DNA from 3 places in the Paenibacillus sp. JJ1722 genome. Region 1 is predicted to be linked to each of the others. Evidence: riboswitches for the same ligand, from Rfam matches in the RefSeq annotation. Region 1 holds a riboswitch; each other region holds the start of a gene.
The links. Region 1 has a riboswitch for glycine ahead of ACM1ND_RS20800 (alanine/glycine:cation symporter family protein). Riboswitches for the same ligand answer to the same signal wherever they lie in the genome.
Positions count from the first base shown of each region.

Region 2: it holds a riboswitch for glycine, as region 1 does, so the genes downstream of both, gcvT (glycine cleavage system aminomethyltransferase GcvT) here and ACM1ND_RS20800 (alanine/glycine:cation symporter family protein) in region 1, are expected to answer to the same signal.
Region 3: it holds a riboswitch for glycine, as region 1 does, so the genes downstream of both, sdaAB (L-serine ammonia-lyase, iron-sulfur-dependent subunit beta) here and ACM1ND_RS20800 (alanine/glycine:cation symporter family protein) in region 1, are expected to answer to the same signal.

Region 1 is NZ_CP182500.1:4,692,171-4,695,451, reverse strand. Features, by position in the region: gene ACM1ND_RS20805 (glycoside hydrolase family 1 protein) at 1-1,119, shown strand, start outside; glycine riboswitch at 1,384-1,478, shown strand; gene ACM1ND_RS20800 (alanine/glycine:cation symporter family protein) at 1,638-3,056, shown strand; gene ACM1ND_RS20795 (iron-containing alcohol dehydrogenase) at 3,114-3,281, opposite strand, start outside.
Region 2 is NZ_CP182500.1:4,518,957-4,522,237, forward strand. Features, by position in the region: gene ACM1ND_RS20005 (PTS mannitol transporter subunit IICB) at 1-575, opposite strand, end outside; gene gcvH (glycine cleavage system protein GcvH) at 953-1,351, opposite strand; glycine riboswitch at 1,652-1,843, shown strand; gene gcvT (glycine cleavage system aminomethyltransferase GcvT) at 2,021-3,121, shown strand; gene gcvPA (aminomethyl-transferring glycine dehydrogenase subunit GcvPA) at 3,250-3,281, shown strand, end outside.
Region 3 is NZ_CP182500.1:413,890-417,170, reverse strand. Features, by position in the region: gene ACM1ND_RS01815 (DUF6359 domain-containing protein) at 1-1,365, opposite strand, end outside; glycine riboswitch at 1,580-1,695, shown strand; gene sdaAB (L-serine ammonia-lyase, iron-sulfur-dependent subunit beta) at 1,907-2,596, shown strand; gene sdaAA (L-serine ammonia-lyase, iron-sulfur-dependent, subunit alpha) at 2,586-3,281, shown strand, end outside.

The DNA of each region.
Region 1 (3,281 bases):
TATGATGCCGAGCCGAATGAAGCGGGACTGCAATTCTACGACAATGTATTTGATGAGCTGCGCAAATATGGTATTGAACCGCTGGTAACATTGTCACATTATGAGACACCGCTGGGTTTGACTCAGAAGTATAATGGCTGGCTGGGTCGTGAAGTTATACAGCACTACGTAAATTATGCCGAAACTGTGTTCACGCGTTATAAGGATAAAGTAAAATACTGGCTGACCTTTAATGAAATCAATGTAATGACCATGAGTCCGTTTACCGGTGGCGGGGTGGTCATTGACCGCGTAGAAAACAAGCAGCAAGCGATATATCAAGCACTGCATCATCAATTTGTAGCTAGTGCACTGGCGACAAAACGAGGACATGAGATCATCCCGGGCTCTCAAATCGGCTGTATGCTGGCTCGTTTGGAAAGCTACCCACATACGTGTAATCCAGAGGATATACTGAAAGCCCAGCATGAAAATCAGATGAACCTGTTCTTTACGGATGTGCATGCCCGTGGGGAATATTCCAACTACATGAATCGTTATTTTGAAGAAAATAATGTTGTTATACACACAGAACCAGGCGATGCCGAAATTTTAAAAAATAACACGGTCGATTATATCTCATTCAGCTACTACATGACCTTGACCGTATCTGCAGGTCCAGAAGGCGAAAAAGCAGCAGGAAACCTGATTGGCGGCGTGAAAAATCCATATTTACAGTCCTCTGACTGGGGATGGCAGATCGATCCGATCGGCCTGCGTGTTACGCTGAACACGTTTTATGACCGCTACCAAAAGCCGCTGTTCATCGTGGAAAATGGTTTGGGTGCGTATGATAAGGTGGAAGAAGACGGCTCTGTGCATGATACGTATCGCATTGATTACTTGCGTCAGCATATTGTCCAAATGAAGGAAGCGATTGCCGACGGTGTTGATCTGATTGGTTACACCAGCTGGGGTCCTATCGACCTTGTGAGCATGTCTACTTCCGAAATGTCCAAGCGCTACGGATTTATTTACGTTGATCTGGATGATGACGGTAACGGAACGCTCAAACGCTCCAAAAAGGACTCATTTAACTGGTATAAAAATGTGATAGCAACCAATGGTGAAGAATTGTAATTCCAAATTTTCTCGGGCGGGTATAGCAGAGGACATCCTAAGGATGCAATCTGCTGTACCCGCTTTTTTTGATAGACATAATAATAATGTTTCAGAGGGCTTCACAAACTTTTCACTTGTAATAAGCTGAAAGTTTTCTGTATAATAAATAAAAATTTCATATGTCTGGTTGATGTTTGCGGGAGATGGAACGAAAGTTCCGACCGAAGGGGCAAAACTCTCAGGTGCTTAGGCTGATTACAGCAACAAGCGGGGACCGTAAACGGACAGAACTCTGGAGAGACCCTTAATTGGGCGCCGAAGGTGCACCGCAGAGAACATCTGCTTAAACTCTCAGGCAAAAGGACAGAGACGCGAATAACCTGTGACAGGGAATGCCCTAGGCTTTTTTATAAGCTATTAGAGGCAGAAACCTGCGCAAGATGGTTGTATTTTTTCGTGCCTTTAACCTCTCCAGGAGTCGAATCAGCGGATTTGACTCTTTTTTGTTTTCTAATATGCTGGAGGAGCGGGTTGAAATGAATTTGGTACATGTGTTAGAAGCGATTAGCAGTTGGATATGGGGGGCGCCTCTCATCATTCTTGTCATGGGAACGGGGTTGTGGCTGACCATACGTTTGAAGATGCTGCAGGTATTCCGCCTGCCCCTGGCGATCAAGCTGATCGGTAAGGCCCCGAATGAAGGCAGCGGGGATGTAAGTAGTTTTGCGGCTTTGAGTACAGCGTTGGCGGCTACAGTTGGCACAGGAAGTATTGTCGGCGTAGCGACAGCCATTAAGCTGGGCGGGCCGGGTGCCTTGTTCTGGATGGTCGTTGCAGCCTTTTTTGGGATGGCGACGAAATATGCGGAAGGTGTACTTGCGGTAAAATACCGGGTGAAGGATCGGAATGGGCAATTTTCCGGCGGCCCGATGTATTATATTGAGAAAGGTCTGGGACGCCGTTTTAAACCGCTGGCGATGCTGTTTGCTTTTTCGGGCATGCTGGTAGCGTTGTTCGGGATTGGAACGTTTCCGCAGGTCAAAGCGATTGTATCTTCGACCGAAAACAGTTTTGGCGTTCCGCCCATTGTAACGGCACTGATTATTGCTATCCTTACAGGACTTGTTACTATTGGAGGACTCAAAAGCATTGCCAAGGTATCGACGAAGGTCGTTCCTTTTAAAACAGGCTTGTACGTACTGATCTGTCTCATCGTACTGATTCGGTTTGCTGACCAACTACCTGCCGCAATTGCGCTGGTGCTCCATTCGGCATTTTCAACTACATCTGCAACGGGCGGATTTGCCGGAGCTACGATTATGCTGGCGATGCGAAGTGGGGTAGCCAGAGGTATTTTTGCCAATGAGGCCGGATTGGGAAGCGCACCGATTGCAGCCGCAGCTGCCAAAACCAAATGGCCTGCGGAGCAAGGGCTAATTTCCATGACAGGCGTGTTTATTGATACGATGGTTATTTGTGTGATGACCGGGTTGACGCTACTGGTTAGTGGTGTGTGGAGCGGGCCTACCGATGCGGGCCTGATGACTCAGCAAGCATTTTCCAGCGCATTCCCGCTGGGGGCAGAACTGCTCACAATCATTCTGATTATGTTTGCGTTCACCACCATGCTCGGCTGGAACTATTACGGGGAACGCTGTGTTGAATATTTGCTTGGGGTCAAGTGGATTAAGCCATACCGCTATCTGTTCATCCTACTGGTTGCCGGGGGCGCGTTCATTAAACTGGATGCGATTTGGCTGCTGGCAGATATCTTTAACGCAATGATGGCTTTCCCGAACCTGATTGCCCTGCTCGGCTTATCAGGAATTGTAGTCGCAGAAACCCGAACCTATATGGATTCTCTGAATTCTAGTAAGAAAAAGGGCATTCTTGCAGGTGCCAGTGTAGGGGCAGCTATCCAAGTAGAAGAAAAAGGACAAACGGTTAATTCATAAATTCCAAAAGGGAGTGCCCTCAGTCATCACAGGCTTGAGGACACTCCCTTTTGAATGTTATAACGATGCGTGCAAAATAGCTGAAATATCTTCTTGGTTCAGCTTTTTATAATTACCGAAGCCTCCGTATTCCATTTCACGGGCTGCAATGTTTGCGACTTTTTCCAATTGCTCATCATTAATATTGTAATCGGCCAGGGTGGAAGGGGCACCGAGACTTGTCCA
Region 2 (3,281 bases), 170 kb from region 1:
GGCTCAATAATGAGGTTGACAAGCGGCAATAGCCCTGCGTTCACGAGGAACTGTACCCCTGCCGACAACACTTGACTGATCATTTGTACAATCGGGCCAATCGCCACATGGGCAAGCAGCGCTAGAATGGCACCGATAATTCCGGCCGAAAAGTTATTGACCAGCATTTCAAAGCCTGATCTGACTTTGCCTTCAATGGCCTTGTCGAACTTCTTCAATATCCACGCAGCCAGCGGACCAGCTACCATCGCGCCCAGGAACATCGGGATATCGGCTCCCACTATGACACCCATCGTCATAATGGCACCAATCACACCTCCACGCTGTCCGTGAATCATCGTGCCCCCTGTATAACCGATCAGTAACGGCAACAAATAATTTTTCATCGGGTCAACCAATTGTGCAAAACCTTCATTCGGGAACCATCCGGTCGGAATAAAGAGTGCCGTAATCAGCCCCCACGCAATAAATGCTCCCATATTGGGCATAACCATACCGCTAAGAAAACGGCCAAAACGCTGTACGGCGACACGAGTGCCTCCTTTTGAACTTGGCTTTGCGTCCAATGTACTCATATTCAAATCCTCCTTGTAGGTAAGCATCACTACCTTTTCTTAAAATTCATACTAAATGACAGCGCTATCTTCATCAACGAAATGAAAACGTACTTTCGTCATGAACGTTGATGACAACATTTAAATTTAAATTATCCGGGAAGGTATTATACCTGCATAATTCTTCTTAATATGACCTGTAGCTATAGAAATTAGTCGAAAAACCGTGCTGGATTATGTATGATTCTTATATGGGGACAACCCTCTAAATCAGAATAAAACACGTAATTACGTTTGCAAAAAGACAAAAAAATAGCCGCTACGTCAAATCATAGCGACTATTTTATACAAAAATCGAGCAGACAAATAACCCTCTTACTCCATACTACAATGCTCCATTATTGCTCATCGGAAATCAACTGCTCATACTGATCCGCAGACAGTAGCTTGCCCAAGGCTTCCTCCACATCTTTATCCATCTCTACTTCGATCATCCAACCTTTTTCATAGGGAGATTCATTCACTAGCTCAGGTGTACTTTCCAGCGTTTCATTCACTTTTAGTATGGTTCCCGTCACCGGAGCAAAAAGGTCGGATACTGTCTTCACCGATTCAATCGTACCGATCTCCGCTCCCTGCTCAATCGTTGCTCCCGCCTCAGGTAATTCTACAAAAACAATATCACCCAGTTGATGCTGTGCAAAGTCTGTAATACCAATTCGTACCGTTCCATTCTCTGTCCGCTGAACCCACTCATGTTCGTCTGTATACCAAAGTTGCTGCTTTACTTCACCCATTCTGTTCCCCTCACTTCCATATGAATAAAATCGCTTTTGCTCACTGTACTAGACAGGTTAAGATTATGACAACAAGAACACTCATGTCAATAATACTAACAAAAATACTTCATATCACCTCATATAGCGTACTATATAAAAATATGATAGCTTATAACAAACGCTTACATATCCTTATTTATATATTAAATGTTTTTTCTATTGTTTTTGATGACATTTTTATTGACATTTTGAATGAATTTGCGTATTAATGGGTTATAGCAAATGCTTTGGGAAACACCCCGACAACTGCAAACGCGGATGAACGCGGAGGGAGAGACTGCCAAAAAGATTCGCATAGCTGTTGCCGCTTGTGAGACATAAGTGCACGCGAATCGGATCAAGTTGTTATCTGCAAAGCCAGGTAATATACCGTTGATCCCGAAGGTAGCGCCGAAGGAGTAAACCTGCATTGCAGGTGAATCTCTCAGGCAAAAGGACCTCTGCCGGACGCATCTCTGGAGAGCATTCGCTATTGGAGCGGATCACCCAAGGGGAAACCCGGTACATACCGGGGTAACTTTCTGGTATCAAGGACAGAGCTGAAAAAAAGAGTGTAGACTGCCGTCTATACGTTTTTTTCGGCCTGTCTTTTTTGTTTAGCCGATCACACCGGATAGGAGTGGAATAATGACTAATTTGCGAAAAACACCGCTATATTCGTCCTACGGGACGCAGTCTGGGGTTCGTTGTATTGACTTTGGCGGCTGGGAGCTCCCGGTTCAGTTTAGCGGCATTCAAAAGGAGCATGAGGCCGTCCGGCAACGTGCGGGTTTATTCGATGTATCGCATATGGGCGAATTTTTGGTTGAAGGCAAAGAAGCCGAAGCTTTTCTGCAAAGGGTGACCACGAATGATGTCAGCCAGTTGGAACCAGGTCAGGCACAATATTCACTCCTGTGTTACCCCGATGGAGGGGTAGTAGACGACCTACTTGTTTACTGCAAAGGACCGGAACGCTACATGCTCGTTGTGAACGCATCCAACATCGATAAGGATTGGGATTGGCTAATTCGCCATATGCCTGCATCCGTTCACATGGAGAATGTGTCTGATGCGATAGCATTGCTAGCGTTGCAAGGACCGGAGGCAGCACGTATTGCCGCAGCCGTGGCAGATACGGACATTACGAATCTGGCATCTTTCCGCTTCCATGAGAATGTGCCATTGTTCGGAGCAAAAGCACTTGTCTCACGAACCGGATATACGGGCGAAGACGGTTTTGAATTTTATATACCTGCTGCGGAAGCACCAGCCGTATGGGAGGGTTTGCTTCGTTCCGGTGAGTCGTATGGGCTGATTCCCGCTGGACTTGGTGCTCGGGATACACTACGCTTTGAGGCACGGTTGCCGCTATATGGTCAGGAGTTATCTGCCACGATTTCGCCACTCGAAGCTGGTCTAGGTTTCTTCGTCAAGCTGAATAAAGGAGATTTTATCGGTAGAGAAGCACTGCAACGTCAGAAAGAACAAGGGATTCCTCGCAAATTGATCGGGCTGGAAATGATTGATCGCGGTATCCCACGCGCCCATTACCCGGTATTCGCAGAAGGACAACACATTGGTGAGGTCACAACGGGGACTCAGTCGCCCACCTTGAAGCGTAATCTGGGCCTCGCCTTGGTGGACAGTCGTTTTAGCGCCCTCTCCACACCGTTGGAGGTTGAGATTCGTGGCAAACGCCTGCGTGCCGAGGTGGTGGCAGCACCCTTTTATAAACGCCCGCGCTGATCTTAAACTCTTTTTATTTCTATAAAGCAAATATGTCAGATATGAACTTCTGGGTTTTTCATCTCACACACTTTTTTATTAGCTAATTTACGATCTAAAATCTTGCTTTTCGAAAGGAGTCAGAACCTATGAAGCAGCATCGTTATCTCCCTATGACTGA
Region 3 (3,281 bases), 1.8 Mb from region 1:
GGAATCATCCACTTCTTTAAAACCATCATATGTCTTCTTCGACTGTCCGTTTTCCTCACGCACATATTTCGGTGTAGCATCTTCTACAGGGGAAGAATCACCGATGAACGCTGCCTTGCCTTGACCTACCTTGGAGATAGCGGCATAAGGTCCTTCCGCACGGCCCCCGCCGTTATAAACTCCCTGGTCTACCGCATTACCCCATTTTTTCGTGCCTGAAGGGATATAAGCAATGCCTTTAGCCTTGGTAGGATCAATAATAGCCAGCGTAGATCCTGCATGCATTGCAATCGAGCGCACACCCTTGGTAATGCCGAAAGATTGATCTGCGGCTACAATTTCGGTAGCATTCACATCACCCAGCGCATTGTAACGGAAACGAACGCCAAAGTTGGCCGCCAGCCAATCGGAGCTTGTTAATCCTTGCATCGCCGGTGATGCAGCTTCTTCTGCAGTCATGCCCTTGGCCGGATTAGTATAGGCTCCACGACGGTAACCATTCATAACCTCGGAGGAATCCCAACGGTTTTTGTTACGGTCCGCATTATAATGATCGGAGATGAAGAAGACGCTCCCCCCGCTATTCACGTATTGCAGCAGGGCAGCCTGCTCGGATGCCTTAAAGGCAACATTCGCTTCACCAATAATGAACACATCATATTGGCGCAGCTTGTCATATGTTATGGCCTGCTCTCCATAAGTAAAAGGAATGGGACGATTCAATTGGTCTACCGTAAAGCCTACATTACGCAGTCCATTGGCAAAGTCGGAGAAGGCGCCTTCAATGACCCAATCTGCTGCACCAGCGGTCTGTGCGTGCGTATTATCGAACAGCACCTTTTTGCCTTTTCCATCCGGCAGTGTAGTACCGGGTTGACCCGGGTTGCCAGGTTCGCCTGGTTCCCCCGGCTCGCTTCCGCTCACCAGTTCAACAGCACTTGGACTTTTCACTCCACCAAAATTATTGTAGGCGCCGAGTGTACCCGTCACACGAATTTTGCTGCCGATCAGCTCAGGATGGCCTGATAGCCCATATTGCCCTCTGTACGCTGAAGTCAGCTGTACATCCAACAGATTAGACGTATTACGTTCATTTGCCTGATCGGCAATCAGTACGTTAAAATCATTCGCGAACGGGGAAGAAAAGTTAGCCGTTTTCGATCCGGTAGCATGTCCGACGATGTAACCTTCCACCGTCACCGTACCTCCACTGCTTTGGCGCTGAAGTGCTTCGGCTACTGTCAATGCTCCCTCCGCCTTGACCTGACCGAATGGAACGAAGATCCCAATCAGCAGTGATACGATCGCTGCTAGATGCAACATCCCTTTTAAGCGTGAACCTGTGAATCGCAAGCCTTTTACCATACGTCAATATCCCTCCTATGATTTCCATAAATATACTTGTCCTTTATCAGATTAGCCGCCAATCTTCTAATTCCTTCCTGGTTTCATCCATAATTATGTAAATTTTAATCTTTTTTATTGGAAACGCACCTGTTTATGTAAAAATTAAACCTGTGATTGACACCGAGCACGGCATACATTACGCTAAGGAAGACATGTAGAACGGTATACGCGAATGAAGATGACGGGAGAGTCTGTCCAGGGAGCCTACACTCTGGCGGCACCGAAGGAGCAAGACGTCAGCACCCGGCTGACGGATAATCTCTCAGGTCCATGTATCGTCATCTGACGCAACTCTGGAGAGAGCGCAAGCCACCCAAGGGGTAAGGCGGTAAGAACACCGCACGAAACTCTCAGGTAACGAGGACAGAGATAAGGGAAACTTCCTTATCCTGTCCTTTTTTGTGCTCACATTGTGCGTCAGCATTAGGAACCGTCATAACCGCGCAAAGACGCGGAAATACCATATAGTATGGTATTAGAACATACAGGGGGCCACACCATGCGTTTCAAAGATGTATTTTCTATTATCGGTCCGGCCATGACCGGACCTTCCAGTTCACACACCGCAGGCGCGGTGCGGCTCGCACGCGTTGCCCGGCACTGGCTCGGGACGCAGCCTGACCGTGCCCGCATGACGCTGTACGGCTCCTTTGCCGACACGTATAAAGGACACGGTACAGACCTGGCGCTCATCGCAGGGCTGCTTAATTACGATACGGACGATCACCGGATTCCGGATGCCGAGCAATGGGCAGAGCAAGCCGGGATGGCCGTGGAATTCGCCGTCAGCGGACTCCCCGCGCCACATCCGAACACTGTCCGTTTCGAGCTGTGGAAGGGCGAGGATCAGCGCACACTGTTGGGCTCCTCCATCGGCGGCGGCAGCATCCATGTCCAGCAGCTCAACGAATTCCGGGTCAATCTGACCGGGGAGCTGCCTACGCTGGTGCTTCTCCACTCGGATAAGCCCGGTACATTGGGCGCGATAACTTCAGCGCTGGGCGCGGCCCACATTAACATTGCCTATATGCACGTAGATCGCAAAGGCCGGGATGGTGAAGCACTCACCGCCATTGAAACGGACAGTTCTGCTCCAGCTGAACTGATTGCGGAACTGCGTTCTTTACCTCATATGTATGAAATTAAGATGATTAATTTGAAAAAAGGAGCTGAATCCGATGCGGTTTAGCCATCTGCATGAAATCAGCGCTTTATGCGCTGAAGAATCCACCACAATTGGCCGTTTGATGATTCAAGAGCAGGTACAAGAGACGAATACAACGGAGGAAGAAATCTTTCGCCAAATGTCTGATTATTATGAAGTCATGAAGGAAGCCGTTCATCGCGGTCAGACACAAGACACCGTATCCCGCAGTGGATTGACGGGCGGTGACGGCAAGCGCCTAGCCGAGTATCTGCGGTCAGGGGAAACCTGCTCCGGCGATGCCTCCGCGCTGGCCATGGCTTATGCCCTCTCTGTGTCGGAGGTAAATGCATCCATGGGTCGTATTGTCGCCACGCCTACCGCAGGCTCATGTGGGGTTATCCCTGGTGTGTTCATCAGTGCGCAGGAGCGGTTCGGCTGGGATGATGAGCATATGGTGAACGGCCTGTTCGCCGCTGGAGCCATTGGCTACGTGATCGCCAACAACTCCTTCATTTCTGGCGCGGAGGGAGGCTGTCAGGCTGAGATTGGTTCAGCTATCGGGATGGCTGCTGGCGCTATGGTCGAGCTGCGTGGTGGTACGCCTGAACAGGCTGTTCACGCCGTGGGCCTCGCTCTTAAGAACACGCTCGGCCTGATTTGCGATCCCGTCGCCGGACTCGTGGAGATTCCGTGCATCGTGCGCAACGGGCTGGGAGCCGTGACTGCG